Regions from separate parts of the Desulfosporosinus sp. BICA1-9 genome, predicted to be linked through region 1. Evidence: riboswitches for the same ligand, from Rfam matches in the RefSeq annotation. Region 1 holds a riboswitch; the other holds the start of a gene.
The links. Region 1 has a riboswitch for FMN ahead of ribD (bifunctional diaminohydroxyphosphoribosylaminopyrimidine deaminase/5-amino-6-(5-phosphoribosylamino)uracil reductase RibD). Riboswitches for the same ligand answer to the same signal wherever they lie in the genome.

Region 1 (15,326 bases):
TGGTTTACCTGCCAAGTCATATTCCACAACTAATGGATCTAACGGAATATCTCCGATCAAAGTGAGACCTGTTCGTTTAATTTCTTCACTCAAGGATTCCAAGCTACCTTCCGTTGTCTTTGTGACAATTAAGTAGATGGTTTGTACTGCAGACTTTAGTCCTCGTATCAGATCGTGGACCCGTCCTGCCGAACGTATACCTCGTGCAGAAGAATCACTGATTACAAACATGATCTCGATATGGGGAATAGTACGTCGACTGATGTGTTCCAAACCAGCTTCAGAATCTACGGCCACAAAGTCATAGTTCTCTCCTATATTCTCAAGATGTTTGCGCAAGAGATCATTAGGATAGCAATAACACCCTGCTCCTTGTGGCCCCCCCATAACTAGTAGATCAATTTCTTTTGACTCAACTAGGGATTGTTGGAGTTTGTATTCGATAAAGATGTTTTTAGGCATTCCCTGAGGAATTGCTTTGGGATCCTTACTTTGTTCAAGCAATTCTGAGATCGTCGACGTGACAGTTAGGCCCAAAGCTTCGCCAAGATTTGCATTGGGATCTGCATCGACAGCGAGGATTGAAGTCCCTTGTTTGCGATGAACCATTTGCCTTAACAATAAAGCGGTGAATGTGGTTTTTCCTACTCCACCTTTACCTGCAACTGCTATATATTTAGACATAAGTGACCTCCATAATAATAGTTATTGAAAAGATGGAAATAGGGATATATCCGTATGGGGTAAAAACAAGGCTGCCATGTATTCGTCCATATAGGTTGCTCCAACTGAAAGCTCAACATAGGTCATTTTTCGTCCCAATTCTTCTGCTTCTCGCCAGGCGTTCTGAGAAAGTAAGGCAAGACGCGCACCTTTAACGGAAGCATTGCCAATAAACACAAACCGGTCTGGCTCAAGATCTGGAAGCAGGCCTATTTGAACGGAATCATGAATATTAAGGTAATTTCCAAAACCGCCAGCAATGACGATTCGGCTAATCATTTCAAGATCCACTGCAACCATGTTTAATAAGGATCGGATTCCAGCGTAAATCGCCCCTTTGGCACGAATAACATTCTTGACATCGTTTTCAGTGATGACCACATCTTTTTCCCCACCGGCTTGATGAGCCCAAGCTAGGACAAATTCTTTATCATCGGTAGTGGCCCGTAATCGTTCCGAGCCTGATTTATGCCCTAGCTGGAAATTCCCAGCGCGGTCGATAATACCGGCACTGAGTAGTTTGGCTATACAATCCACAAGCCCCGATCCGCATATTCCTACAGGAGTTTGGTTATTGATCACCTTCAGGGATACATCCAACGATTGGGGATCAATGATAATCCGCTCAATCGCTCCTGGCATAGCTCGCATACCAAAGGTAATACCGCCACCTTCAAAGCTCGGACCTGCAGAACAAGCGCAAGCAACAAGCCAATCCTGGTTTCCGAGTACAATTTCTCCATTCGTTCCAATATCGATAAAGAGGATAATGTCTTCGTTGTTGGCCAAATCCGTGACAAGTGTTCCAGCAACAATATCTCCACCGACATAACTCGCTACCGAAGGATAACAATGCACCAAGGCCTCAGGTAACATATGAAGCCCAATTTCCCGAGCAGGGATAGATGGCACAGTTGTCATTGTTGGAATATAAGGCTCTAATCGAATATAGCGTGGATCTACACCTAAGAACAACTGTGTCATAGTCGTATTTCCGGCTACCATTGCGCTAGAGATATTCGTCTTACTCAAAGACTGGCGAGTTAGAATCTTGTCGAGAAGGCCATTGATGGTATCGACTACAGCGTTTCTAATCTCTTGTAAGTTTTGCTCGTTTTCAACGGCGAACACGATACGGGATATAACGTCATCCCCATACTTCGCTTGTTTGTTGTATGTACCCTGTTGATCGACAATCTCTCCCGTTAAGAGATTGACGAGGTAAACGACAACGGTTGTGGTACCTATATCAATGGCAAGCCCATAAGGAGGAACATCATTTCCAGCTTCAAGGTGTGTAACCGTTAATCCAGTGTTCGTATCAGTCAGAGTGATGGATACATCCCAATTTGCTTTACGGAGTGACTCTGGCAGATGTTTGAGAACGGATAAGGGAATATGAATGGGTTTATCTCCGGTTTTCAATACTCGACGGAGTTCTATGCTCAGGCGAGCCCAATCACTGGAGTTTTCTGTCAAGGTCGGTTTGGAAAGTGAAATCCTCTGCTTGATTGCTAAGGGATGATGCCCGAATTTTTCGAGTAAATCCTGTTCGCTTTCCTGTAAGAACCCTTTTTGAACATCCCCCATTAAAACTTGATGTTCTTGTAACCTTGATTCTGGAGGCACTTCAATTGTCATATCCCCTTGGACCAAGGTTTTGCAGGCAAGTCGGACCCCTCTGGAAAGCTGTTCAGGTGTCAAATTTCCGGTTCCACTTACTGTGGGATCCCCACTCAAAACGACAACTTTACAGGCTCCACAAGTCCCCTTACCACCGCATCCAGATTTAATGAATATTTCCGCTTTAGCGGCTGCATTGAGCAAGGATGTACCATCAGGTACTTCAACAACTCGGTTCTCGGGCATAAACTTCACTTGAAATTGGGACATCGCTTTCACTTCCTTACTTCACCAGAAATCCCACGAATAATATAGTTTTGTATAGAAAACATCAATCAGATCTCAGCATTGCATCATGGTATCTAGCACCAAAACTTAAGTTAAGGATTTCGAGAAAGAAACAATTCCGCTAGACTCCCGTGGTCCTACAACTGCTTTCCAGCCAGATAGTTCAGAAAGCTTTCCTGAAATAACAGCGACATAGCCTGGAATGATAACGTTACGGTGTTTTACCTTGTCGGCAATACCGCAGGCCACCATCGCTTCGACGATTTTCTCTGGCTCAAATTTACCAGCAGCATAAGCTGTGAGAACAGAGGTTCCGTCAGTATCGATCGGTAGAATGTAGCTTGGAATCTTGGAGGTTTCTACTTCACCTTCGACACTATAGTAGGTTAAGGAGAAGTTTGTCGTAATGTAAAATGGTGAGTTCTCATTGACATTCCCTACAGAATGCAATTTAGGCTCAACTTGAATCGGTTTCTGTGGATCAGTATATATGTTCTGTCTTAAGGTCATAAGTGGTAAAACGTGAGCTTTCTTGCTGGTTTTCAAGACAACTGCACTGGCATATTTAGCCACATAAACAGTAGCCTCCATGACTTCTTCCATTGGCTCTGTATTGCTTGTGAAAGCAATGACTGGATAGCCGAAGGGCCGGAATTTTTTCTTAATAGCCAAACGTCGTATATGGGTAAGATTTGCTAACGTCTGAACAGGAGTCCTTGCACCAGGATCCAAGACGAACTCTTTATAGCCCAAGGCTGTCGCTTTAACGACGAGTTCTTCGAGAGCATCCAAGCCATCTGCCTTAAGAATAACAGGAACGGAGTTATCTTTAGCCAAGTTGACCATAGCTTCATAATTCTCAGCAGTTGCTACTCCAATTAGGGGCTTACGGGATGCCAACGGCTCAAGGGCAACTTTTAAAGCTCCAGCATCACTGCTTAACAAGAGCAATGATATATCTGTTGCTTCAGCTACAGCAGCAGCTACCTTAGCAAAACGCGCAGCGTCTCCCGATTCGTGTATTACAGCCACTCCATCTATGGTGTATTGGAGACCAACACGCTCGAATTCTAGGCCCTTGATCTCTGCGATTTTAGCATTCAATTCCTCATCATTTAGGGTATCAGAGACCTGAATCAGCAACGTGGTTGGGTGATAAAACGTCTTATCATGACGGAAAAGGACTGTTTCATCTCCAAGCACAGACTCTTTACCAAATTTTATGGCTTTGATTGGAGGGGCAGCAGCCGAATCCAAATTCTCTCGGGCAGCATCAGTTACATATGGGCAAGCGTCTAAAGCTGCTTTTCCTGAAGCTAATGCCATAGCAAAGGCTAGGCAAGTTGGTACGCCACATTCTCCGCAGTTTTTCTTGGGTAGTTGTTTATAGATTTCTAAACCTGTAAGAGCCATTTTAAATCCCCTTTCTAATCGATATAGGCGAATAATACAGACTGGCAAGGCCCTTGGAGATATACCGTTAGGGCCTTGTCGTCTAGTGGGTCAATTACATTAGTGATTCAAGGGCAAAGCAAGGATGTCCATTTTCCTCAAGGAAGGGTACGATTTCCTCGACAGTGGTGCCGACAGACTCGTCTGCAATCTTGTCGATGAAGTCTGCTCCTAAACCTTCATCGATGGAGCGTTGAATAAAGTCCTCACGCAAGAATTCTTTGAGTTCTTTTGGCATCCAGACAATACGCGCCAGTCCACCATCAGCAGGAATGAATTTTTTACTGAGCAGATAAGTTCTGCCAATTCCCATGAATCCTGGAGTTTGCATTCCACCACCGCAGGTTCCTGCCAGAGAGGAGAATGTCATACCGCAAGGGGTCATTCCTGAATGCTCACGAGTCGTCAGCATGAGTCCATTTGCTTCAGGAACGATGGCCATGATAGCCTCAAAGCAACCGCAAGAGGTCATCGGCTTATCCATGAGGGTATAGAGATTGACCTCTTCCAAGGTGTTGTTCGAAGCCTTAAATAAATAGTCGTTGGTACTTTGCCACATACCTTTTAACTCATCGATGGCTGGCCCTTTAGGAATAGGTTGGTTTGGTCCGTTTGGTGAGATTTCATAAGAGGCCTTGGCATCTAACCAGCTCACTGCACCGCACAAGCCGACCCGTTCAGGGGTAACAATACAAACATGGTTTGGGGCAAAGGACTGACAAAGTAAACAGGAATAGAAATCTTCGACAGACTCATCTGTTAAGCTCCTCATCCGATCGTCACGAGCACGATATCGTTCGCGTGCTTTCACAAGACCTTCCTCAACGGCTATTTGGTCTGTAATAAGAGTGACTTGAACTCGGTCGACGATGGCCGGGAATTCCTGCTTTAACTTTGCTAACAGAAGCTCTCCTAGATGTTTAATTAAGAAGCCTTTTGCTCTGGCATCTTTGGAAATCCGCACCCAGCACAAATCACGCTGAGCAACGTGCCAAATACCTTCCCCATAGTTGGCAAAGTAATGAATTCGACGCTCCAAAACTCCTTCAAAATCTGCTTGCATCTTACGTCCGTAAATGTCAATCTTAATTCCCAAAGGCAGTTTGGTCCCTTCAGGAATAGAATCGAGTTCGGGCCCAATAACTGTGACCTGACCGTCAACAATTTCATCAGGTCCAACTGTCTGAACGAGTTCAAAGGCTGTAGAACGTCCGCCACCGAATTCAACATAGGTTTCTGCTTTGCGGATGGTTTCTCCCTCAAAAGCAGGACCGAAGTTTACCGGAATAGGAATTTCGATGTTGGTTAGTTTGATTCCACGCACTTCCATTGCCAAGGGAACGATCTTCTCATAATCAGGCTCAGAAATGTACCAATCAGGGATTTGCATATCATCACTGAGTACCTGATCCGTAAAGACTGGGAAGCCCATGAAAATTGCGCCCATTGAAGCAGCCAGTTTAACATCATCTAACTCACCAAAATTTAAAACGAAAGCCCGAATCCGACGACGCTGATAATCACGATGATTTTCTCGTTCTCCAGCTGGAATTCCACCGAAGGCGAGTCCTGCACGGAACGCATAGTTCACAGCATGAATAATTTGAGTAAAGTTTCCAAGTGGGAACGCTATATAGTCTTCCCCAATCTTGACGTTTTCTTCCAGCAATTGTTCAATAATCTCATCACAGAGGAAGATCATAAAGCCTTTACCCATCAGATTATCGACAATTTTCTTCGCAGCTTGAGAGTCTTTGGCACGACCTAGAATAACAGCAACACCAGGAATTGTCCAGTCAACCATTTTAATCCCGTGTTTCCGTACAATTGGGTCACCTAAGAATCCAGTCCAAGGTTTAACTTTGGGTTCTTCCCCACGTAGATAATTAAGGGTCTCAATGACTTCCGCGGCATAAAGGACGGATTCACCCCAAAGCCTGGCGTTATCAAAGGTAAGATCTGTACGAATTTGACTACGCATGCGATTTAAAATTGGAACTAACTCACCCAGTTTAGTAACCTTTTCACCGGAAAGACAGGTGATAACGGGTAGATGATAAGCGGTATCCGGATAACCAACAATTTGCTCGCTTCCAAAGTCTTTAAGCGCCCGATTTAATAGGATTTCTGCATAAGTCATAGCAATTATGGTGCCATCGTAAACTCTACGTAAGAGTTTTTTGGGTTGATTGTTGGGGTCCTTAATTGCGTCTGCGTAAATTTCCTCCATAGACATAAACATTCCTCCTTTCTTACCAACCTTGGGCTATTGCCGTATTATTTTTTTCCGCAGTCTTTTGATGAACATTTAGCTTCCAAGTCCTATATTCTAGAGCATTGATAAGCTTTTGAGCGCCAAGCACTGGATCAACTTCAAAAATAAAGTTTCCGCCAAAGACGTCATGGGCGATTTGAGTCGTAATACCATAGACAAGGTCGCTGCCTTCAACGGGAGGCATGGATCCAACATGGACTGGTAGTCCCATTGTGACTGCCCAACTTCCGATAGCGACTGCTTTTTCATGCATAGCTTCTGGAGCAGATGCCACAAAAGGAACTTTTGGCACATCGACACCGAGTTCATTAGCCATAGCCATGGCTAAATCGATCCCGCGGCTGTTATCGACACAGGAGCCAACATGGAAGACTAACGGTAAACCAGTTGATAATTCAGGATTTGCAGCTTCTAAGGTTTGAATGAATGATTTAAGACCTTCGCCAGCATAGGTATCCACTGCCAGCGGAGACATGAGTCCAAATTTTGCAAAGGCGCCAGAGGAACAGCCCGTGGCAATTACAAAAACGTCATTTTTGACGAGTTCTTTTAAAACTGTGATATGGGACTCGTCCTGTAAGCGTTTGAGATTGTTACAACCAGCCATGAGAGCAACCCCTTTAATCTGACCACTCTGAATAGCATCCGTAAGAACTGAGATGGGTCGATCAGGGTTAATTTTAGAGAAGATCTCCTTCAATGCTTCCAAGCTGAAGCCAGCAACAAGCTTATGACGTTCAGTAGGAATAGAAATCTTCTTAGGATCCCGATGTTTATAAGCTTCAATAGCTATGGCAATAAGCTTCTTAGCATCATCCATAGCGGTTTCTGTATTGAAAGCAATGTGTTGAGCGTTGGGGATTTTCATAATAGCTTCGGTTGTTACAACTTTAGTATGGAAACATTCAGCCACGGTTTGCACGGAGGGATAAATACACTGAATATCAACCACCATCGCATCCAAAGCACCGGTCATGATTGCCATTTCTTGAGACGCTGAAGAAGTTGCCAGATAGACACCTTCACGCATCAACAGCTCATTACCTGTACAGCAGATTCCAACGATATTGATTCCCTCAGCTCCAACTTTCTCGGCTTCCGCTTTCATTTTCCGGGCAGCAGCAACGACCATTTCACTCAAGACTGGATTGTGTCCGTGAACAGCAATATTAACCATTTTCGGGTTAATGACTCCCAGATTGGCTTCAGAGACGATAGGTTCAGGGATGCCAAACAAAACATCACTCAGAGTTGTACCGATATATTCTCCACCTAAGTCGGCGAGAGCAGCTTTAAGACCACCAAAAATGATATTTACTGGATCACTGTCAACGCCCATGGCCGTTTGTGCTAAAAGTTCTGTGACAGTACCGTCAATAGCTCTTGGCATAATGTTGGTGTGTTTAAACTTTCTGCGTCGTCCCTCTGTCAAAAAAGCATCCAAAAAGGCTAGTGGTCGATCTTGGTAACGGCCGAAATCGGAATACCCGATCTCTACAACATCTCTCAGGATTTCTTTTTCTTCGCGGTCTAGGGTGGCAACCCCTAAATCCTGAGCTAATTTCATAAGCTTTGCGGAGGATTTTATCTCATAGTCATCGGCATGTCCTTCAACTAAAGCATGTGCGGTATGAAGAATATGGCGAGCATGCTCAGAGTGGGACGCCGTACCCCCAGCAATATATCGAACAAGATTGCGGGAGACAATCGTGTAAGCGGATGCTCCGCAAATCCCTCGACTGCCAGGGCCATCCTCTTTTTTCACTCGACAAGGGCCAGCAATACAAATTCGGCAACATATTCCTTTATATCCAAAGGCACATTGTGGTTGTTGGGCAACTACACGGTCATAAACCGTCTCAATCTTTTTATCCTCAATCAATTTTAACATTTGAAGTGCGCCAGGGTCGGTAGTACGAATGGGATTCTTAGGGTCAACGACTCGCGGTGCGTCGGATGGTCGGGCAGTATGGGTTAAATCCCGATATCTAGGCATATTACACCCTCCTCTTTATTAAGATCTCGTCTCATACTAATACTCACATCTCTACTTACGAAAACCTCTGTCATCTCCCTTCATCGATGATTTTTTGATAAATGGTATTAATAATAACTCCCAGAGACCCACCAGGCAACTCGTCACTGCCTGAATTAATGGACATTTCCAACAGCTCGTCACTGTAAGGGATAATACCAATTAGCTGTTCTGAAGGAAAGAGGTCTCTAAGAAAATTTTCATCTTTAGAATTGCGTACTTTATTCCCTACCACAACCACACGTGGAATTCCCAACTCAAGTGCCAGTTTTTGAATAACTTTTACTGTTTGGACACTAACTTTAGATGGTTCGGTCACAATGACTAGGATATCAACCCCTAAGGCAGTACCACGAGTAAGCTGTTCAATACCTGCCCCCATATCTAAAATCACAGTATCTTGTTCGCCAAGAATCAATGAATTGACCAAGGCTTGAAGAAAACTGTTTTCCTTACAATAACAGGAGGTTCCTCCCCCTTTGATATTGCCCATCCGGAAAAAGCGAATCGACCCCATTGAAATGCTGTAATCATCGAGTATATCGTCAACCTGAGGATTAAGTGGGTAATAAGTTCCACTACCACCCATTCTGGCTTCAATCAGTTCTTTCATGTCGACAATCGGTTTAAGATCTGAGAGAACGTCCTCAGAGAGACCCAGGATCGTCCCAAGGCTGGCATCGGGATCAGCATCCACCGCTAAAACAGTGATCCCTTTTTGCGAGAGCCAATGGGCAAGATTGGCTGCAAAGGTAGTTTTACCGACCCCGCCTTTACCAGAGATTGCTATTTTCAACATGCCTCAACTCCTTCTAGATTGATATTTATGAGACTTCTCCTGCAATCTAATCTCCCCTTGATATAACCTATTCTTTTTTTGTTTTAAAAATCCTGCCAAAGTTTAAAATTTATTGACTAATTTTTCAGTATTTCAAGAATAATTTAAAATTATAAGATAATGAGTTAATATTCACAAAGTGTAAATGGATATTAATAAAATTTTCAGAATATACTTAATATTCTAATTAAACCAACAAACCTTACTGAGTCAATTTAAAATGCAATAACGCATAATATTCGTATGTGCTTAACCTCCTATGAGATTATTATTCGTTAGAAAGCTAAGTTTTCCTCTTAAAGAGAAATCTTTTTTGATTTTTGTCTGGGTATTATAAATTTTCAGTTTTCTCTTTGAGCGTGTGAGCAACTATAGCGCTCACTAAACGATCAATAAGTTTCAACGCTGAGGCTAGCAACTTCAGTAAAAAGAGATAGTTTTATACAACAGGCCAAGGGTGAAACGTGAGGCCAAATGCTCCAGGTCCGACATGAGTAGCAATGACGGCTCCGGCTTCAAATAAACGAACTTCATGTTCTGGAAATCGAACCTTAAGTTCGTTGAGTAGGATTTTTCCTTCTTCCGGTATGTTAACGTGCATAACACAAATACGGTAACGTTTTCCTGTAGCTAAGGCACGATTTAATTCGTCAAGTACCCGTTGCCATGCCTTAGTACGCGACCGCACTTTATCAAAAACATCGATTTGTGCGTTTTGATTAAAGTAAAGAATCGGTTTTATTTGAAGTAAAGTTCCAACTAGTGAAGCTGCACCACCAATCCGTCCTCCTTTACGTAAATTTTCCAGCGTATTAACTATAAAATATAGTTCTGTCTGTTGATTAAGAGTTTGAAGCTGCGCCATGATATCCGAACTACTTAACCCTTGCTCTGCCCATTCTGCTGCTGCCCAAGCAAGTACACCGAGACCCAAAGCAGAAGACCTTGAATCAAAGATGTGAATATTCGGACTGGAAGCTTGTTCTTTGGCCATCAGAGCTGACTGGATTGTTCCACTGATCGCCGCAGAAATATGAATACTTACAATATCCTCAATGCCTTCCGAAAACATTGAATTATAGGTTTCCAAGAATGTGCCAACGGAAGGTTGTGAGGTTGTCGACAAACCGGAGATATGACTTAGCTTTTCAAAATAAATCGGATTGGTTAGTTCTGTTTCAGAAAACGTTTCATCACCAATATTAACATTAAGGGGTACGACGCGAATCTTAAATTGCTCAAGAATTTCTTTTGAAAGATATCCAGTAGAATCCATAACAATCCCAATTTTCCCCATTTTCTTCTCTCCCTCTAGATAAGCACCTATTAAGGGTTTTATTTATAAGATAGCTTGTATAAAGTATATATGAAAATAAAACATGTAGCAATCTAGAGCTAAATAAAGTATAATTCATAATTTAATTAATGTTAAAAACTCATTGGATAACAAATATTCTGACAATATTATAGTATTTCCTACAACATAACTCAATATTTTGAAAAATTAATTATAAGTTATTCTACAATATATTTTTAAGTTTGGCAATGAATTGTCATTCATTTTATGTTGGTTTAGTCACCAAATCTTTTCAAATCAAATCAATAGCTATTTCCCGTTTTTTTAGTTCGTACAAATAACCAATTTAGGTTGACAGGATTACCTCGGTTTGGTAATATGAAGTTCGTTCTAATGATTCGGGGCGTGGCGCAGTTTGGTAGCGTGCTTGGTTCGGGACCAAGAGGCCGTGGGTTCGAATCCCGTCGCCCCGACCAGTTTAGCCAAAAGGTCTGAATTTATTCACTTTTAGGAACGTGAATAAATTCAGACCCTTTTTTATTTCAGAGCTTGCTAGCGGGATTTAACAGGTTCTATTAATCCGCTGGTATGATTCAGTAAGCTGTTGACCCTAATTTTCGCTCACTAGGGTCTTCTTCCAGTTTGATTTTTGCCTAAAATCAATGCTAAAATAAGTCTCATGAAACATACTAACGATGACTAAGGAGTTCTGCTTGATGCTAAAAGGTCTCAAAACCTCCATTCGCCCGATAGAAGAAGATGATCTTGACGAAATCTATCAATGGTATAATGATCAAGAGGTAAATTTATGGTCTAGTGGGGCTTGGCCCTTGAATACCCTACAAAGCAAAGATCAACTCGCCGTAAAGTTTCTTGACGAGTCGCCCGATACCCATCGCTATATAATTTTAGATGAAAACGAACGACTGATTGGAACCATTGGCTTTAAAGAAATCAATATCCCTGCTCGTTCGGTTGCGCTCTTTGTTGTTATTGGGGATAAAAACTATTGGGGCAAAGCCTATGGCACAGATGCCGTAATCACCTTTGCGCGCTACCTCTTTAGCCAGTGGAATTTTCACCGAATTTCTCTGGATACTTGGGATCAGAACATCCGGGCCATTAAGGCTTATGAAAAAGTTGGCTTTGTAATTGAAGGCCGTCAACGTGAGGCTCGTTACGTACTAGGAAACTACCATGACGCAATTCTGATGGGTTTATTACGAGAAGAATTCCTTGCCTTGCATGGGAAAATATAGGGTTGCGAAAATCAACAACCTGGAGTAAACTATAGGAAATTTAATAATCCGTATTATTCCTCTGGGGTTGGGTGAAATTCCCTACCGGCGGTAAAGCCCGCGAGCCGTAAGGCAGACCCGGTGTCAATTCCGGGGCCGACAGTAAAGTCTGGATGAGAAGAGGAACAGCACATTTAAGCGTTTGAGCGCTTTTTTGAGCTGTGACTTTATGATCAACACCTGGAGAAAGAACAGGTGTTTTTTATTTTTTACTTCTTCTTTTTTTGGATACACTAAATCTAGTTTTAAGAAAGGAATCCTATGCTTAAATCGAGTCCTTCAAATTTACACGACCAAAAATTTATGAAAAGAGCACTTGAGCTAGCGGTTAAAGCTGTCGGTAGAACCAGTCCGAATCCTCTGGTAGGATGTGTGATTGTCAAAGATGACCTAATCGTAGGAGAGGGATATCACCATAAGGCTGGGTCCCCTCACGCTGAAGTTCATGCTCTTACAGCCGCAGGAGATCAGGCTTGTGGCGCTACGGCTTATGTAACCTTAGAACCATGTTCCCATTTTGGCAGAACACCTCCTTGTGCTGACGCCCTGATCAAAGCCGAGATCAAACGTGTTGTAGTTGCCATGAGAGATCCAAATCCAATCGTAGCAGGTCGCGGTATCGATCGTTTACGTAAGGCTGGAATTCAGGTAGACGTAGGTCTCCTGGACCAAGAAGCCACCCTAGTTAATGAAGTCTTTATTAAAGCAATTACGACTGGTTTACCCTTTGTCTTATATAAATCTGCCATGACCCTAGATGGCAAAATTGCTACAGAGACAGGGGACTCACGCTGGGTTAGTTCGGAAAAGTCCCGCCATTATGTTCACCAACTCCGTGATCACTATGATGTCATTTTGGTGGGAAGTGAAACAGTTCTTCAAGATAACCCCCAACTCACCTGTCGACTTCCAGGGGGCAAAGACCCTGTGCGGGTCATTGTCGACGGACAATTACGCTTACCCGAAACTGCTCAGATTCTTTCCGCTTCCCAACAAAGCCCTTGCATCATTGCCACAACCCTTGCAGCTTCAAAGAACAAGGTCGATTCTTTGCAACATGCTCATGAACTGGTTGAGGTCTGGCAATATGACACTTCGAGATATGTCCCCCTCAAAGAACTATTAATGGATCTTGTCCGTCGCGGTTGGACTAGTGTCTTATTAGAAGGGGGCGGCAGATTGGCAGGATCACTGATTAATGAGTCCTGTATTGACAAAGTCGAATTTTTCATTGCGCCAAAACTAGTTGGCGGGCATGGTCCCTCTCCCCTATCAGGTTTACATATCCAGCGTATGGCAGAGGCCTTGACACTGGATAACGTGCAAGTTGATATGGAAACGGGCGATCTACATGTTACTGGATATCTCCGCTAAAGTGACTATTAGCTTATTATAAATCACTTTAGCCAAGCTGCATCAAGGAGGGATAGTCTTGTTTACCGGAATTGTGGAAGAACTGGGTACTGTCCGCGGCCTGCGCCTCTTACCAGAATCGGGGCAGCTTACACTTGAAGCCAAAAAGGTACTAATGGGAACTCAGATAGGAGATAGCATCTCGGTCAACGGAGTTTGCTTAACGGTAATTCGGCAGAGCGACCGCGAATTTACAGTGGATGTGATGGCTGAAACCTTGGCAAAAACTAATCTGGCTGAGCTTAAAGGTGGCAGCCAAGTTAATTTAGAACGAGCGTTACAACTTCAAACTCGATTAGGTGGGCATTTGGTCAGTGGGCATGTTGATGGCGTTGGCACAATACGTCGTATATCCCCAGTAGGCATTGCCCTAGTCTATGAAATCAACGCCCCTCCTACTCTATTGCCTTTTCTGTTGCCTAAGGGATCCGTAGCTATTGACGGCATTTCTCTGACCGTCATAGATGTGGAATCCGATTATTTTACAGTTTCTCTTATTCCTCATACCTTTGATCAGACCACATTGGGACTAAAGACCATTGGAGCAAGTGTAAACCTTGAAACAGATCTGATCGGCAAATATGTTGCACGATTTATGGGAATGAGCAAGGACTCAGATAAAATGAAAAAAGATCTTTCCTTAGGCTTTTTAGCTGAACATGGTTTTATTTGAGGTAACCTCTACAAATCGAAGAAAATTATTAAAGGAGTGAAGGACATGCCATTTAATACTGTTGAGGAAGCCTTGGAAGATATTCGACAAGGTAAAATGATTGTCATGGTGGACGACGAGGATCGAGAGAATGAAGGGGATCTTGTTATGGCTGCCGAAATGGCAACCCCAGAAGCGATCAACTTCATGGCGACTTATGGAAGAGGGCTAATTTGTGTTCCGATGACTGGGGATCGTATTCGGGCTTTACAACTTGAACCGATGGTCACTAACAATACAGATCCACACGAAACAGCCTTTACCGTCAGTGTCGATGCTGTCACAAGTACCACTGGGATATCCGCCTTCGAACGCGCTGCAACCGTTAAAATTTTAGCAGATCCCGAAAGTGAACCTAGCAAATTACATCGTCCAGGACACATCTTTCCACTTAAAGCTAGAGAAGGTGGAGTTTTAATACGTGCAGGGCACACTGAAGGTTCCGTGGATTTAGCGCGACTTGCTGGACTTCAGCCTGCAGGCCTGATCTGCGAGATTATGAATGAAGACGGAACCATGGCTAGAGTACCGGATTTGTTTCTTTTTGTGGCTAAGCATAATCTAAAACTAATCACCTTGAAAGACCTGATTAGTTATCGTCGCCAATCAGAAAAACTAATTGAAAGGGTGGAAAGCATCCATCTTCCGACAGAATTCGGAGACTTTAACGCTGTAGGTTATCTTAGTATTATTGATCAGAAAGAACATTTAGCAATCGTTAAAGGAACTGTTGATGATGGTGCTCCTGTGCTCGTCAGAGTTCACTCAGAATGCCTTACTGGAGATGTTTTTCATTCTAGGCGTTGTGACTGTGGAGATCAACTCAGTCGAGCTTTGGAAGATATTGAACGCGAAGGTCGCGGTGTGTTACTCTATATGCGCCAAGAAGGCCGAGGAATTGGATTATTGAATAAACTGAAGGCCTATAAACTTCAAGAACAAGGCAAAGACACGGTTGAAGCCAACCTAGCTTTAGGCTTTCAGGAAGACTTGCGTGATTATGGTGTAGGAGCACAAATTTTAGCAGACCTAGGAATATCCAAAGTACGTTTAATGACCAATAACCCACGTAAAATTGTAGGTCTCGAAGGGTATGGCTTAAATGTTGTACAACGCGTCCCTCTCGAAACTGTGTGCAAACCCGAAAATTCAAAATATCTTTGCACTAAGAAACAAAAAATGGGGCATTATTTAACAAGTGTTCAATAGTAGATTTGAGGATCGTTCATAAGGCAAAAATATTGTAGAGAAGGGAAGTTCCTATGAAAACATATGAAGGAAATTTATTAGCCCAAGGACTTAGAGTCGGAATTATTGCTGCACGTTTTAACGAGTTTATCACCAGTAAATTAGTCGGAGGTGCCATGGACGC
Region 2 (15,326 bases), on a different contig from region 1:
GGTCGTAAACTCTTAACACGTTCTGTCAAGAAATTTAGACAGATCTTTAGAGATTCACTCATTTTAGACGAGCAAACAAGGCAGGATCAACGAGAAGGCACTCCAGCTTCCTTGCAAAAGACAACCATGGTACTAAAAAGTTAAGAACAAAAAACCTAAAATATGGGAGGAAAGCATATGGGACTGAGTTTAGCTGCGAAAATCATTAAAGATCACCTAGTGGATGGAGTCATGACAGCCGGAGAAGAAATTGGCTTAAAAATTGATCAGACTCTCGTACAAGATGCAACGGGAACCATGGCTTTTCTACAATTCGAGGCCATTGGAATCCCTCGGGTTAAGACTGAGTGCAGTGTCGTGTATGTGGACCACAATACGTTACAAACGGGATTTGAAAGCCCTGATGATCACCGATTTTTGCAAGATATGGCCTCAAATATCGGGGTCTATTTCTCAAAACCTGGTAACGGGATCTGTCACCAGTTGCAATTAGAACGTTTTTCAGTCCCTGGTAAAATACTCTTAGGAGCAGATAGCCATACTCCTACGAGTGGTGGGTTAGGGTCATTGGCGATTGGAGCCGGGGGACTTGATATCGCCGTAGCTATGGGTGGTGGTCCGTTTAATCTCACAATGCCCCGGATCATTAACGTGCAGTTAATAGGGGCACCTGCTCCTTGGGTCACCGCTAAAGATATCGTCTTAGAAGTTCTGAAGCGCCTTTCTGTGAAAGGAGGGATAAAGTCTATCCTAGAGTACTCCGGGGAAGGACTACAATATTTGAGCGTCCCGGAAAGAGCAACTATTACCAACATGGGGGCAGAAACCGGTGCGACATCTTCAATTTTCCCCAGTGATGAAATAACCAAGGCGTTTTTTCAAGCCCAAGCAAGAGCCGAGGTATGGCGTCCTTTAGCGGCCGACCTTGATGCTGAATATGACGAAGTTATGGAAATAAAACTCAATGAATTGCAACCCATGGTTGCCTGCCCGCACAGTCCGGATAATATAATGCCTGTCGAGGAAATAGCGGGGATGAAAGTTGATCAAGTAATGATTGGCAGTTGTACAAATTCATCGTATATAGATCTTACTAAAGTTGCCCAAATACTTAAAGGCAAGAAGGTTCATCCAGACGTTAACCTTGTCCTCGCCTGTGGATCGAGACAAGTGTTTAAAATGCTAGCCCAGGAAGGGAGCCTTACCGACATAATCGAAGCAGGTGCCCGTGTCTTAGAATGTGCCTGTGGTCCGTGCATTGGAATGGGACAGTCGCCGCAATCTAAAGGTATTTCTTTAAGAACTGTGAACCGCAACTTTAAGGGGCGTTCAGGTACAAAAGACGCTGAAGTCTATTTGGTTAGCCCAGAAACTGCAGCAGCAAGCGCCATTGCAGGAAAACTTGTCGATCCACGCAGTCTAGGAGAAACTTTTTTCGTCAAACAGCCTAAAGAATTTGCTGTCGATGATAGTATGATCATCGTGCCTAAATCGGAGGATGAGCAAGGCGAAGTTCGACGCGGACCCAATATCCAAGCCCTTCCAACACAAGCCGAACTACCAAATTCCCTCGAAGGTGAGGTACTGATTAAAGTCGGTGACAATATTACGACAGATCATATCATGCCTGCAGGGGCAAAAATACTCCCCTTACGTTCCAATATTCCGGCTATGGCAGAGCATGTTTTTGAACCCATTGACCCAGAATTCCCCAAGCGTGCCCAAGAGAAAGACGGCGGATTAATCCTCGGTGGGGACAATTATGGACAGGGTTCCAGCCGAGAACACGCCGCCCTAGCCCCTATGTACCTTAAAGTTAAAGCGGTCTTAGCCAAGTCGATTGCTCGAATTCATCATGATAATCTAGTGAACTTCGGAATTGTCCCTTTTGTCTTTAAAAACCCCCAAGATTATGACGAGATTTCCCAAGGAGAACGTCTGAAAATCAATAATCTCAAGCAAGCCGTAGAGAGTGACGCAGAAACCTTAAACGTAGAGAACATGGATAACGGTAAGGATTACCCAGTATCTCTTAAGCTGTCAGAACGACAAAGAAGCATTCTTTTAGCGGGTGGAACCTTAAATTGGACGAAACAGCAGAGTTAATATATTAGTGTACTTACCATTCATAATTAAATCGAAGAAGGTATAATTCCGAGGAGGAACTAATGATGAGAAAAATCCAAATGAACGTTCCATTAGTTGAAATGGACGGAGACGAAATGACTAGGATCATTTGGCAGTCAATTAAAGATATATTATTGAAACCTTATATTGATTTAAAAACCGAATATTACGATCTGGGATTAGCAAAAAGGGATGAGACGGAAGACAAAATTACAATGGAAGCTGCCATGGCCACGAAAAAATATGGTGTCGCTGTAAAATGCGCTACGATTACTCCAAATGCCCAGAGGGTTAAAGAATATAACTTAAAGCAAATGTGGAAAAGTCCGAATGGAACCATCCGCGCCCTTCTCGATGGGACAGTATTTCGCACTCCTATTATAGTTAAAGGTATAAAACCTTTAGTAATCCCATGGCAAAAGCCGATTACCATTGCCCGTCATGCGTACGGAGATATTTATAAGAATGTTGAGTATCAAGTTAAAGGTCCTGGAACTGCTGAACTTGTTTTCACCAGCAAAAACGGGTCCCAATCACACCAAACCATCCACGATTTTCAAGATAAGGGCGTTATCATGGGGATGCATAATCTCGATGGATCGATTCAAAGCTTCGCCAGCTCTTGCTTCAACTACGCACTAGATCTGAAACAAGATTTATGGTTTTCCACCAAGGATACAATCTCAAAAATATATGACCATACTTTCAAGGATATTTTCCAAGACATTTATGAAAAAGAGTACAGAGGAAAATTTGAAGCGGCTCAGATTGAGTACTTTTACACATTAATTGATGACGCAGTGGCTCGCGTTATGCGCTCCGAAGGTGGAATGATCTGGGCTTGTAAAAACTATGACGGTGATGTGATGTCTGACATGGTGGCAACTGCCTTTGGTAGCCTAGCTATGATGACCTCCGTGTTGGTTTCTCCCAATGGTTGCTACGAATTTGAGGCTGCACACGGCACCGTCACACGGCATTATTATAAACATCTTCAAGGGGAAGAAACCTCGACAAATTCTATGGCAACCCTCTTTGCTTGGACCGGAGCCTTAAGAAAACGTGGAGAAATGGATGGAATCCAAGAGCTCGTGGCTTTTGCTAATAAATTAGAAAAAGCCTCTCTTAAAACTATTGAAAACGGAGTCATGCCGAAGGATTTAGCACATATATCCGAACTCGCCGATAAGAAAGAGGTTAACACCGAAGGCTTTCTTTTGGAAATTAAGAAAACTTTGGACGAGATTGTCTAAGGACTTTAATCTCATATTAAGGAGATAGAGATTTAAGAGCTGAGCCATGTTTTTACCAAGTGTTTGGAAGGTCTGCCTGCCTTCAGCATCATTTTGGACATCGGTGTAAAAAAGTATAGCTTAAAGATTAATAAATGTAGACAAACGTTAGCTCAAGAGTATACTAATAGGTAAGTGACTTATTCTCAGGGCGGGGTTAGAGTCCCCACCGGCGGTATCCTAGTTATTCTAGGGAGCCCGCGAGCGCTCTTCTTTTTTGAAGAGGTCAGCAGAACTGGTGCAAGGCCAGTGCCGACGGTATAGTCCGGATGAAAGAGGATAAGGTAGTCTGCATAATCTAATTCACTTCAGTAAATTTGAGGTGAAGTTTATTTGGTTTTTGCTTGCTGTCTGTCTTAATGCCCTGATTCGAGTAAGTCGACTATAATGTAGGAGGCGTATTACTTTGAGTCAGACTTTATTAACCTGTTTCGGAAACTCAGTTGAGAGAGTGGAAAGGGCCCTTGACGCGTTGCGTCGCGGTCAAGGAGTCTTGGTTATGGATGATGAACAAAGGGAAAACGAAGGAGATATTTTCTTTGCTGCTGAGTCCTTGACGAATGATCAAATGGCCATGCTAATTCGAGAAGGTAGTGGCATTGTCTGCTTGTGCCTTCCAGAGGAAAAGGTGCAAGCTTTAGGGTTACCTATGATGGTGGAAAACAACACGAGTAGTTTTCAAACTCCTTTTACGGTATCGATCGAAGCTGCAAGCGGTGTTACTACAGGCGTTTCAGCTGCCGACCGCGTCACAACCGTGAAAGCCGCGATTGCTGATCATGCACGTCCAGATAATCTCCGCCGCCCAGGACATGTTTTCCCGTTAAGGGCCAAGCCTTTGGGTGTGCTGGAGCGTCCCGGGCATACAGAAGCGAATGTCGACTTAATGCGACTTGCTGGACTACAACCTTATGGCATATTGTGTGAACTTACAAATCCCGATGGTACTATGGCGCGTTTGCCAGAAATTGTAGCCTTTGCCGAAAAAAACGAGATGCCCGTACTTACAGTTGATGATTTAATTAGCTATCGCAAAGCGAGAGAACCGAGGGTAAGTTAGATTAAGGGCGCGGATAAAGGCATGACAAGATACATCATAGAGCTAAGATTACTCAGCTTATTTTTAAGCTGAGTAATCTTTTTGTAACTCTTTCCTGAATTCTCACGGGTTTCGCGACTTTCAAGCAAAAAAAGAGTGTTTTCTAAGGGTATGATGAATGATTACCCAGAACATTGTTTATCAACGTCATGGAGAATCGTAGATAATCAATCTATTCTAAGCCTTCGAATTGCATATTGTAGTAATGAGCATAGATTCCGTCCTGTTCGAGCAGCTGTTTGTGATTGCCTTTTTCTTGGATGCCTTCATCGGTGACCACGACGATTTCGTCTGAATTTTTGATCGTACTCAGCCTGTGGGCAATCACGATAGTGGTTCTGTTTTTAGAGAGCTTTTCTAGGGAGTTTTGGATGTATTTTTCACTGTCATTATCAAGGGACGAAGTAGCCTCGTCCAAGATTAAAATTGGAGGGTTCTTTAAAAACACTCTGGCTATCGAGAGTCGTTGTTTTTGACCGCCGGAGAGCCTGACCCCCCGTTCCCCGACATAGGTGTCATACCCTTCGTCAAGGGTCAAGATATACTCATGAATATTGGCCTTTTGGGCGGCCTCCATAATTTCGGCATCAGTAGCTCCAGATTTACCATAAGCAATATTAGCTTTGATTGAGCCGTCAAACATGTAGACATCCTGCTGAACAATGCCGATCGTGTTTCGCAAAGACTCTAACGTAACATCCTTAATATCCTTTCCATCGATAGTTATCGAACCCGCAGCTACCTCATAAAATCTCGGCAACAAAGAACATAAGGTTGTTTTTCCTCCACCGGATGGTCCGACGAGGGCAATGTTTTTTCCTGCACAGATCCTTAAGCTTACATTGTCCAAAACATTGGAATCATCGTTATAGCGGAAGGAGACATTCTTGTATTCAATCTCTCCTTTAACGTCTTTAAGGGGTTGGGCCCCTGCTTTGTCTAAAATATCTGGCTGAGTCTCCATAACCTCAATAAATCGCTTGAACCCAGCGAAGCCTTTTTGAAACGATTCTGTATAGTTAATCAGCACATCAATCGGGTGGATGAAGAGGTTAACGTAAAGAACATAAATAGCCAAATCAGAAATTTTCAGTGAGCCCTGGGCTATAAACACACCTCCGGAAACAATAATCACAACATAAAGCAGTCCTTCGAAAAAGGAATTCCAGGCGTGAAAATTGCCCATTAATCTGTAACTCTTGACCTTAGAGAATAAAAATTCATGGTTACTTTTATGGAACTTTTCTCGTTCCACGCGTTCATTGGCAAATGACTTCACAACTCTGATTCCAGACAGACTATCTTGAACGCTGGAATTTACGGCAGCAATTTTTACCCTATTATCGGCAAAGATGGGTGCCATTTTAATATTTTTATAAATGGTGAAGACCACCATGATCATCGTGACCATTAACAAAATCAAGGTCATTTGGACATTGATCATCATTAAGATACTAAAGGAGCCGATGATCTTCAGAGCGGAGATGAAGACATTTTCCGGCCCGTGATGAGCAAGCTCGGATATATCAAATAAGTCTACGACTAATTTAGACATCATTTCCCCAGTATTGTTTCTATCATAATATGAAAAGGATAACCTCTGAAAATGGTTGAACAGATCTTTCCTCATATCTGCTTCCATTCTCGCGCCCATAATGTGTCCCCAGGAGATGATGAAATACTGGCAGAAATACTTAATCACGTACATAGACAGCAAGGCTAAGCCCACAAATCCTATAGCATGCATTATGATCGCTTTATCTTGGGTAAATAAATTTTTAGCAAGATAATTCAGGATTTGAGGAAAGGCCAGATCCACGATGGAAACAACTACTGCACAAACCATATCAGCATAAAAAAGGAATTTGTAGGGTTTATAATACTTGATAAATTTTTTAAGAATAGACATGAAAAGGATACCACTCGCCTTCTACCTTATTCGTTTAATTATGAATAGAAACTAATTTAAGGAAGAAAGTCCGACCACTTCGGGCTTTCTTCCTTTCGTGTAACCCATCATTTCTTCTTCACAGTCAGGGTACTGCTGGGAAGGGGGAATTGAAGATCCCTTAAAGTTTATCTATATTGTAACAACAGATGGGCTGATTGTCATCATCACGACCCATCGAGTTCAATGAGTTCATCGTGTTAGAGATTTTAGACTGACTTCTTAATTATAATGCATTATTTTATAAGATTGGGTGAAAGATGGAATGGAGTACCTATATTCCCCAAAATTGAGAAACGAATTTGGGCTAAAAAAGGGTATTAAAAAAGATGGCAAGAAGACAGAGAAAGATGTGAAAATAGTGTATATTACTGATTACGAGATTGCTTTAAGATTATTTTTAGCCTGTGTTTTTGGAGGCATAGTTGGCTTTCAACGAGAACGACATGATAGTCCAGCAGGCTTTAGAACTTATATTCTAGTATCCTTAGGTTCCGCTTTAATTATGGTTTTATCGATGTATGGATTTTCTGATTTTTCCTCAACGGGAGACCCTGCTCGCTTAGCCGCTCAAGTCGTTTCAGGTATCGGTTTTTTAGGAGCAGGAACCATTTTAAGAGATGGAGTATCCGTAAAAGGATTAACAACGGCCGCTTCTCTTTGGGTTGTTTCAGCGATTGGATTGGCCGCAGGAGCAGGATTTTACTATTCATCGTTCCTTGTTACGGTTCTAGTTTTCATTACATTAGAGCGTTCCATTGAAACCTATTTTTTCAGAGGTAAGCAAATTTTAAGAGTCGTTACTGTCAATAGAACTTGTGCGATCCAGGACATCAATCGTATTTTAGAATCACACAAAATAATGGCTCGCAATATTTCTATGAAATTATTACAAGAAGAACAAAACAAAACAACGTTTGAATATACATTGAGAACTCCCTTTTATATAATAAATACCGATAAAATTATTGAGGACATTAATGAACTTGACGGAATTTATTCTGTTGAAAAGGTTAAAGTCCATTAAATATAACCATCACTTTTCATAAATTCAAGATACTCCGTTCCCCATTCAAACATCTTATCCATAACTTTCAAAAATTTATTACCCATTTCAGTTAAGGAGTATTCCACTTTTGGAGGAACCTCCCTATAAACTTCCCGATGAACTAGCCCGTCTCGTTCAAGCTCCCGCAGTTGTTGCGTTAAATAACCTTGCCGTATTTCGGGTAAAGCTCTCAGTAATTCATTGAATCGCTTAACTCCATCTTTCAATGTCCATATTATTACCAACTTCCATTTTCCTGCAATTATGTTTTGTGTGATACCCACTGGGCATTTAATTTCTAACAACTCTTGCCTTAACTGCAATTGAAATGCTCCCTCCATAGTACGATTTTATGTACTATGTACAAAAAATTAGCGTACTTGAATGATGTTGCTTTATACAATATTATCATACTAGGTTGATTAATCAACTCATAAAATTATTTGGAGGTTTAAAAATGGAAGAAGTACTGGGATTTCTAAAAGAAAACCGCATGGGTTCATTGGCGACAATTGCAAATGGAAAACCAAAAGTTAGGCCATGGGGATTTATGATGGCGGAAGATGGCAAGTTTTATTTTTGTACAGCAAACACTAAAGATGTATATAAACAAATAAAAGAAATTCCTTTTATTGAATTTACATCAACATCAAAAGATATGGTAACAATTAGATTGTCCGGTGAAGTTATTTTCAGTTATGATTTAGGTTTGAAAGAAATAATTCTGGAAAGTAATCCAATGGTAAAAGGGCTTTACAAATCAGCGGATAATCCTATTTTTGAGATTTTTTATGTGGAACATGGAGAGATAATTATCTCGGATTTCTCTGGTCAACCACCCAGAAAAATCAGCTTTTAGAAAAGATAAGGAAGACGTGCAAATATTGACTGTTTAACGATATCACAAAGAAGAGACGAGTAAAAACGTCTCTTCTTTGTGATATCGTTAATTCTTTGTCAGATAGTTTTCGATATTATACTCTGCTAAGCGTTCTTGAAGCCAACCATCAAATTCTGTCTCTAATTTTTGTTTTCTCCCTAGTTGCATCACTTGAATGAAATCCTCTTCATAAGCAATGAGCCCTACTGGCGCACGTCAAATGGCATTTTACACTATTAGCTTGAGATTCCCATGGATTCGATACAGTGCTTAACTTTAAACTTAGCGAACCTGCTTTAAGAGCTTAGCCATGTTTTTACCAAGAGTTTGGAAGGTTAGGACGCCTTCGGCATCATTTTGCACATCGCCTGGATCACGGGATAAGGTCAGATTCCAATAATTTGAACTGCAAATGGTCATTTCGGCTATGCCAAAGAAAAAGTTGATGGCAGCGTAGGTAAACGTTGATCCGGCTCTACGAGCAGAAACGACCGAAGCGCCTACTTTTCCCTTCAACATTGCACCTCCGTTGGACCTATTTACATAGCCGCAACGGTCGATAAGGGCCTTTACTTCCGTGCTCACATTACTGAAGTAGGTGGGTGAACCGATAATGATGCCATCGGCTTCTTCCATTTTCTGAATGAAACTATTCATCTCATCGTCCTTGCGCACACACCGGTTATCTTTATTTTCACGACATTTGCCGCAGGCCAAGCAGCCAAAGACTTTACGCCCACCCAATTGAACGATTTCTGTCTCGATTCCTTCGTTTGCTAATTCCGCCAAGACAATTTTGAGGCTTTGTGCGGTATTGCCATTAACCCGCGGACTACCATTAAATGCTACAACTTTCATATTCGAACACTCCTTATTTTTGGCATAAGTAATTGTAAATATAATAATAAACGATATAATAGTAATTAACAAGTACGTACCTCTTTGTACTATAGTATCTATTTGTATACTATAAGTTAAAATGGTTATAGTAATGTAATGATATATTGAGAACCGCTCTGTGAACCAGAATTATAATTTAGAATGTGAAACTCAAAGTTTGATTTATTACCTGTATGCTAAGGAGTGAGCCGAAATGATCAAGTTCAAAAATAACGAATATCAATGTTCAATGGAATTAACGTTGGCCATTATCGGTGGAAAGTGGAAAGCACTTATTCTTTGGCATTTGGCGGATAAAACCTTAAGATACAGTGAACTGAGAAAAACACTTCCCACTGTCACACCGAAAATGTTAACTCAACAACTCAGAGAGCTGGAAGACAGTGGATTGGTCAAGCGATTCATTTACACACAAATTCCGCCTAAAGTCGAGTATTCATTGACTCAAGTCGGTAAGAGCCTCCTGCCTATTTTAGATGCCATGTGTAAATGGGGACAGAATTACGCTGACGAAGATGAACGAATCGAGCAGGTAAAGAAACTGACCTAAAGAAGAAACTGAAAAATGTTAATCATAATAATAACCCACACGTTAATTGGACATTCTAAGAATGTTACCGGCAAAAAAATGAATGAGGAGGACTGGCTAATGAGAAAACTGGCTGCAAGCATTTTGGCTTTGGCTTTGTTGGTTCTAAGCGCTGTGCCTGCCTTCGGGGCTGTTGATCAAGGTAAATTGAAGGAGATTAAAGCTCTCACACAAGAAATGAACAGCATCAAAACTCAGATTATTGATAAGGAAGTCGAGGCCGGCATACTGGATCAAACAAAAGCCGAAAAAATCAAGAACGCCATGCAAGAGCGTCAACAAAGAATTGAACAGGATATCGACAAAGGCGAATTTCATGGTTTTGGGCACAAAAAAGGCTGCGGTCGTAAAACCTCTAATGCTCAGAAAACAGAGTAAACTCATTCACCACTGATTCACTGTCGGATAACAACATTAAGGAGCGAGCTCTAAGGAAACTTAGGGCTCGCTTCTTAGATTTTATTCGCATAGCCAGATGTCAGTGATAGTATAGTCAGTGCTGAGATTGACTACGAAAATGAAGTATCCTTGATTGCTCTATTGATGTGACAGGAAAGGTGAAAAGCTGTTCAGATTGGGCCGCCATTCAATTTTACAACGGTAACAGTAAATCGCTGTAAAATTAACAAAGAATTCTGTTAATAGCATTGACAAGTGTAAGACGCCGTCTTATACTTTAATGAGACGACGTCTTACTATTTAACAATTTTCAATAAACATTACTGCCCAAAAGTTCTATATAACCGGTTATCTGAAAAAAGGGGTATGGATTAACTATGGTAATTCTTCATCCACCAGCGCAAAAAATCTTTATTTCTGGGTGCTGGTGGATAAAATCAAGGGATTGAGTTGCAACATTTTTTATTTAAATTCATCTAAACGGGGGTATGCAGAATGGGATTCGAAGAGTTAATGAAGGACCTAGAGGAGAGGAAGACCAAGGCGCTAGGGATGGGCGGGCCGGAAAAACTGGCTAAGCGGAAGGCTGAAGGAGTGCTCAATGCAAGGGAGCGGCTTGACTACCTTATTGATGACGGTAGTTTTATCGAGTCCGGCCTTCTTGCCAAGGCAATCCGGCCCGAAGTTCGCCATAAGTCGCCGGCCGACGGGAAAATCGCTGGGCTTGGGAGGATAAACAATCGCGAGGTGGCCGTTGTATCCAATGACTTCACGGTGCTCGGTGCGTCGAGCAGCTCCATCAATATGAAGAAAATAAGGCACATGAAAAAGATCTCCATTCAGAGGGGGATTCCGCTTATACTTCTTGGGGAATCCTCAGGAGCCAGAATGCCGGATCGCATGGGGGCGGCGGGGCGTGCCACCATGGGTCAGGACCCCACCGAATACATGCGCATGCGGGAAGCTCCAATGGTTTCGGCTCTCCTGGGAGACTGCTACGGGTCTTCCACTTGGTACACCTGCATGTCGGACTTCACTGTAATGCGCAAAGGCGCCACCATGGCCGTGGCCAGCAGCCGGGTGACCTCTATAGCCATAAACCAGCCAGTTGACCCTGAGGAACTGGGTGGCTGGAAGTTGCACACCGAGATTACCGGCTTTGTTGATGTCGCTGTTAATACCGACGAGGAGGCGATGAAAGTAATCAAGGACTTCCTCAGCTACCTGCCAGGAAACTACAATGAGGCTCCCCCAAAATATCCAGTACCGCTTGAGACAAACGATAGGTCCGAAAAAATACTGGAGATTTTTCCCGAGCAGAAGAACCAAGTGTACGATGTAAGGGATATCATAAAGTGCATCGTGGACCAGGACAGCTTCTTCGAACTCAAGCAGCGTTTCGGAAAATCCATAGTGACGAGCTTCGCACGCCTTGACGGGAAGAGTGTGGGCATTATTGCCAACAATCCCAAGTTCAAAGGTGGGGCCATCGACGTAGACGCTATGCGCAAGGCCACTAGTTTTCTTGTATTGTGCGACTCGTATAATATCCCACTGGTGTTTTTGGCTGACCAACCTGGGTTCCTGGTCGGGGTGACCGGGGAAAAACAGGGAGCGCCAGGAAGGATCATTAACTGGTTGAACGCCCTCACCCTTTGCACCGTACCAAAAATGTTAGTGATTATGAGGAAGGATTATGGCCAAGCCTACCTTAACATGGGTGGCGGGCAGAACTCTGACGAGGTTATTCTGTGGCCTATGGCCGAACTAGGGTTCATGGACCCGTCGGTGGGAGTTAACGTCCTCTACAAGGTAACGGAGAAGGACGACCCGATCCGCTTCAAGCAGCTGCAAGACGAACTGGCTCGGGACACCTCGGCTTGGGACCTTGCCGGTCTTTACGAGGGCCACATGGTCATCGACCCGCGTCAGACTAGGGCTACCCTAATCAGGCTGATGGAGATTTACAGAAAAGGTATGAATAACGGCGTGGGCAAGCATCTTATGCGAAACTGGCCGACTAGCTACTAACCGGGATTTTCTCAATTCAAACAAAATAATCTGGAGGAATGAAATATGGCTTTGATCGAGGTAAAGGCGGAGACTACGGGGATGGTCTGGAAAATTGGTGTAAAGCTAGGGGACCGTGTTTCCGAGGACGACACTATGATCACCATGGAGTCGATGAAAATGGAAGTTCCTTTGCTAGCCCCCGAGGACGGGACAGTTAAGGAAATATTAGTTAAAGAAGAGGACCCAATCTCCGAGGGTGATGTCGCTATCATTCTCGAAGTGTAATATCCTTGGAAAAAGTAGATAAAAATCGGGGTGTTTAAATGGAATTTAAGAAAATTTTAATTGCCAACAGGGGAGAGATAGCCAGGCGGGTTATAAGCACCTGCCGGAAAATGGGGATCAAAACCGTGGCCGTATACTCCGAGGCTGACCAGGGGGCGTTGCACGTGCGGGAGGCTGATGAGTCAGTTCTCATCGGACCTGCACCGGTGGCCCAGAGCTACCTCAATTCGGGGGCCATTATTTCCGCGGCCAGAGAAACTGGGGCCGACGCGATTCATCCGGGGTACGGTCTACTTTCCGAAAACGGTGACTTTGCGGCTGAATGTAAAAAAAGTGGCATTATCTTTATCGGGCCCCCTAGTCAGGTTATATCCGACATGGGCAGCAAGATTGAGGCCCGACGGAAAATGATGGCACTAGGCGTTCCCGTCGTGCCAGGTAGTGAAGAAGCAGTCGATACGCTGGAGGAAGCCCTAGAGTTGGCCCAAGAAATTGGCTACCCGGTAATGCTTAAGGCAAGTGCGGGCGGCGGCGGGGTCGGGATATCCATTCTCAGTAGTCCCGAAGAGCTGGAGAAGGGCTTTCAGAACATCCGTGACCGCTCTCGCCTCTACTTTGGCAACCCCACCGTGCTCTTGGAAAAGTTCATCGAGAGCCCAAGGCACATAGAAGTACAGATTGCTGCCGACCAGTTCGGCAATGTCGTACATCTCTTTGAAAGGGAGTGCTCGGTGCAGAGGCGCCACCAGAAGGTCCTGGAGGAAAGCCCATCTCCCTTTCTTAGTGAGGATCTGCGCGACCGGCTGCTGGCCTCAGCGATCCAGGGTGTCAAGGGTATCGGGTACAGGAATCTGGGGACCATGGAATTTATTTTCGGACAGAACGGGGAGTTCTATTTTCTTGAAATGAATACCAGGCTTCAGGTGGAACACCCCGTGACAGAGGCTGTAACCGGGCTCGACCTTGTCGAGTGGCAGATCAGGATCGCCCAGGGCGAGCAGCTGCCGCTGTCCCAAGAACGGATAAACTCCCAAGGCCATGCCATGGAGTGCAGGATTTACGCCGAGGACCCGGTCAGGCTTATTCCATCCCCGGGGACAATTTCAAGGTTGTCCTGGCCGATGGATGGCGTCAGGATTGACGCTGCGGTGGAGGAAGGTACAGTGGTTTCACAATATTATGACCCGATGATTGCCAAGTTGGTTGTTCGGGGTGAAGACCGACAGGAAACTATAGGGGCAATGAACAGGGCGTTGTCACAGACTCAAATAGAGGGGATCAAGAACAATATACCGCTGTTGCTGAATGTGGTCCACAATGATCAGTTTATCAGGGGGAATTACAGTACTGGTCTAATCGCCGACCTTCTGAAGGCGATGAAGAAGAAGGGCAGATAGACTTTTAGCTGTCAGCCCTAGCGGCGAGATTAGGCATAAGGGGGGATTTACCATTCAAACCGAAGTTAACTTTTCCCTTGATAAGTTTTTTAACCCCAGATCAGTGGCGGTGGTGGGTGCCGGGAGCAGCCCCAAGAAAATGGGGTCGCGTACATTAAGGCTGATTAAAGAGTTCGGATTTACCGGAGGCCTTTATGCAGTCAATCCAAGGAGTGAATCCTGCTGTGGCGTACCGGGCTTTCAGCGGGTGGTTGATATACCAGAAGAAGTTGACCTGTGCATTATTGCCGTCCCGGCGGTCATCGTGCCTGAAGTGGTGGCCGACTGTGCGGAGAAGGGTGTTCCGGTGGCTCAGATACTAACCAGCGGGTTCGGTGAGGCCGGAACCGAGGGCCGAGAGGCCGAGAGGAAAATAATTGATCTGGCCCGGGGAAAGACCAGGATCATTGGCCCCAACTGCATGGGCGTCTATTCCTCCGCCGGAAGACTCACGTTTATAACATCCGCCGACAGTACCGTAGGAAATATTTCAATCTGCTCCCAGAGCGGCGGACTGAGCATAGAGATGGTCCTCCAGGCTAAGGCCCGGGGAATGAGTCTTGGCAAGCTGGTTTCCATGGGAAACTGCTTGGATTTGGACCCGGTGGATTTTCTTAACTTCCTGGGGCAGGATTCGGGAACCGAGGTCATTGGGTTTTACCTAGAGGGGCTCCGGCGGGGCAGGGAATTTCTTGAGGCTTTGACGAGGGTAGCCGCTGTTAAACCCGTTGTGATACTCAAGGGTGGGCGCACTGACCTCGGAGCCAAGTCGGTAGCATCGCACACTAATTCTCTGGCGGGCCAGTACGATACCTGGAAGGCTGCAGTTATGCAAGCTGGTGCCATTGCGGTGGAAGGCATTGATGACTTCTTGGCAATGCTTACTGCCCTTCAGGGCTTTGTTCCTCGACCATCCGGAAAAGGGTTGGCTCTAGTGGGAAACGGAGGCGGGGCGACAGTCCTAGCCACTGACCTGCTGGCCGAGCGCGGGCTGACTTTGGCGACCCTTGACGGCAGGACAAAGGCTGCCATTATGGAAATAGAGATGCCTGCCGGGTCTTCAGTGGGAAACCCTACTGACACCCCCGCCAGCGCGCTTCATAAAAAGGGCGGCGAGGCACTGGGAACAGTGATCAACCGTCTGCTCGAAGATCCGGCCGTAGGCGGGGCCATAGTCCATTTTAATCTACTTCCTTTTATAAATTACGACAACCCGGGTACCATGGCCGAGGGGATATCTGCCACCCTTTTATCAGTGGACGGGACCCAAAAGCCTGTTTACGTGGGCCTCCGGGCAGTGCCTGATCAGG

Region 2: it holds a riboswitch for FMN, as region 1 does, so the genes downstream of both, ribB (3,4-dihydroxy-2-butanone-4-phosphate synthase) here and ribD (bifunctional diaminohydroxyphosphoribosylaminopyrimidine deaminase/5-amino-6-(5-phosphoribosylamino)uracil reductase RibD) in region 1, are expected to answer to the same signal.

Annotation. Positions count from the first base shown of each region.
Region 1 is NZ_JUEE01000256.1:14,956-30,281, forward strand. Features, by position in the region: gene JL57_RS31735 (AAA family ATPase) at 1-684, opposite strand, end outside; gene JL57_RS31740 (ASKHA domain-containing protein) at 706-2,616, opposite strand; gene acsC (acetyl-CoA decarbonylase/synthase complex subunit gamma) at 2,722-4,047, opposite strand; gene acsB (acetyl-CoA decarbonylase/synthase complex subunit alpha/beta) at 4,142-6,322, opposite strand; gene cooS (anaerobic carbon-monoxide dehydrogenase catalytic subunit) at 6,339-8,357, opposite strand; gene JL57_RS31760 (P-loop NTPase) at 8,428-9,192, opposite strand; gene JL57_RS31765 (DegV family protein) at 9,674-10,531, opposite strand; tRNA gene JL57_RS31770 (tRNA-Pro) at 10,931-11,007, shown strand; gene JL57_RS31775 (GNAT family N-acetyltransferase) at 11,248-11,790, shown strand; FMN riboswitch at 11,844-11,958, shown strand; gene ribD (bifunctional diaminohydroxyphosphoribosylaminopyrimidine deaminase/5-amino-6-(5-phosphoribosylamino)uracil reductase RibD) at 12,091-13,203, shown strand; gene JL57_RS31785 (riboflavin synthase) at 13,262-13,915, shown strand; gene JL57_RS31790 (bifunctional 3,4-dihydroxy-2-butanone-4-phosphate synthase/GTP cyclohydrolase II) at 13,961-15,163, shown strand; gene ribE (6,7-dimethyl-8-ribityllumazine synthase) at 15,217-15,326, shown strand, end outside.
Region 2 is NZ_JUEE01000233.1:11,197-26,522, reverse strand. Features, by position in the region: gene JL57_RS28790 (cytochrome b/b6 domain-containing protein) at 1-144, shown strand, start outside; gene JL57_RS28785 (aconitate hydratase) at 178-2,106, shown strand; gene JL57_RS28780 (NADP-dependent isocitrate dehydrogenase) at 2,172-3,380, shown strand; FMN riboswitch at 3,558-3,704, shown strand; gene ribB (3,4-dihydroxy-2-butanone-4-phosphate synthase) at 3,826-4,479, shown strand; gene JL57_RS28770 (ABC transporter ATP-binding protein) at 4,691-6,427, opposite strand; gene JL57_RS28765 (MgtC/SapB family protein) at 6,732-7,493, shown strand; gene JL57_RS28760 (helix-turn-helix domain-containing protein) at 7,490-7,837, opposite strand; gene JL57_RS28755 (pyridoxamine 5'-phosphate oxidase family protein) at 7,972-8,373, shown strand; gene JL57_RS28750 (flavodoxin family protein) at 8,677-9,252, opposite strand; gene JL57_RS28745 (helix-turn-helix domain-containing protein) at 9,488-9,844, shown strand; gene JL57_RS28740 (DUF2680 domain-containing protein) at 9,944-10,261, shown strand; gene JL57_RS28735 (acyl-CoA carboxylase subunit beta) at 10,778-12,313, shown strand; gene JL57_RS28730 (acetyl-CoA carboxylase biotin carboxyl carrier protein subunit) at 12,359-12,580, shown strand; gene JL57_RS28725 (acetyl/propionyl/methylcrotonyl-CoA carboxylase subunit alpha) at 12,619-13,977, shown strand; gene JL57_RS28720 (acetate--CoA ligase family protein) at 14,081-15,326, shown strand, end outside.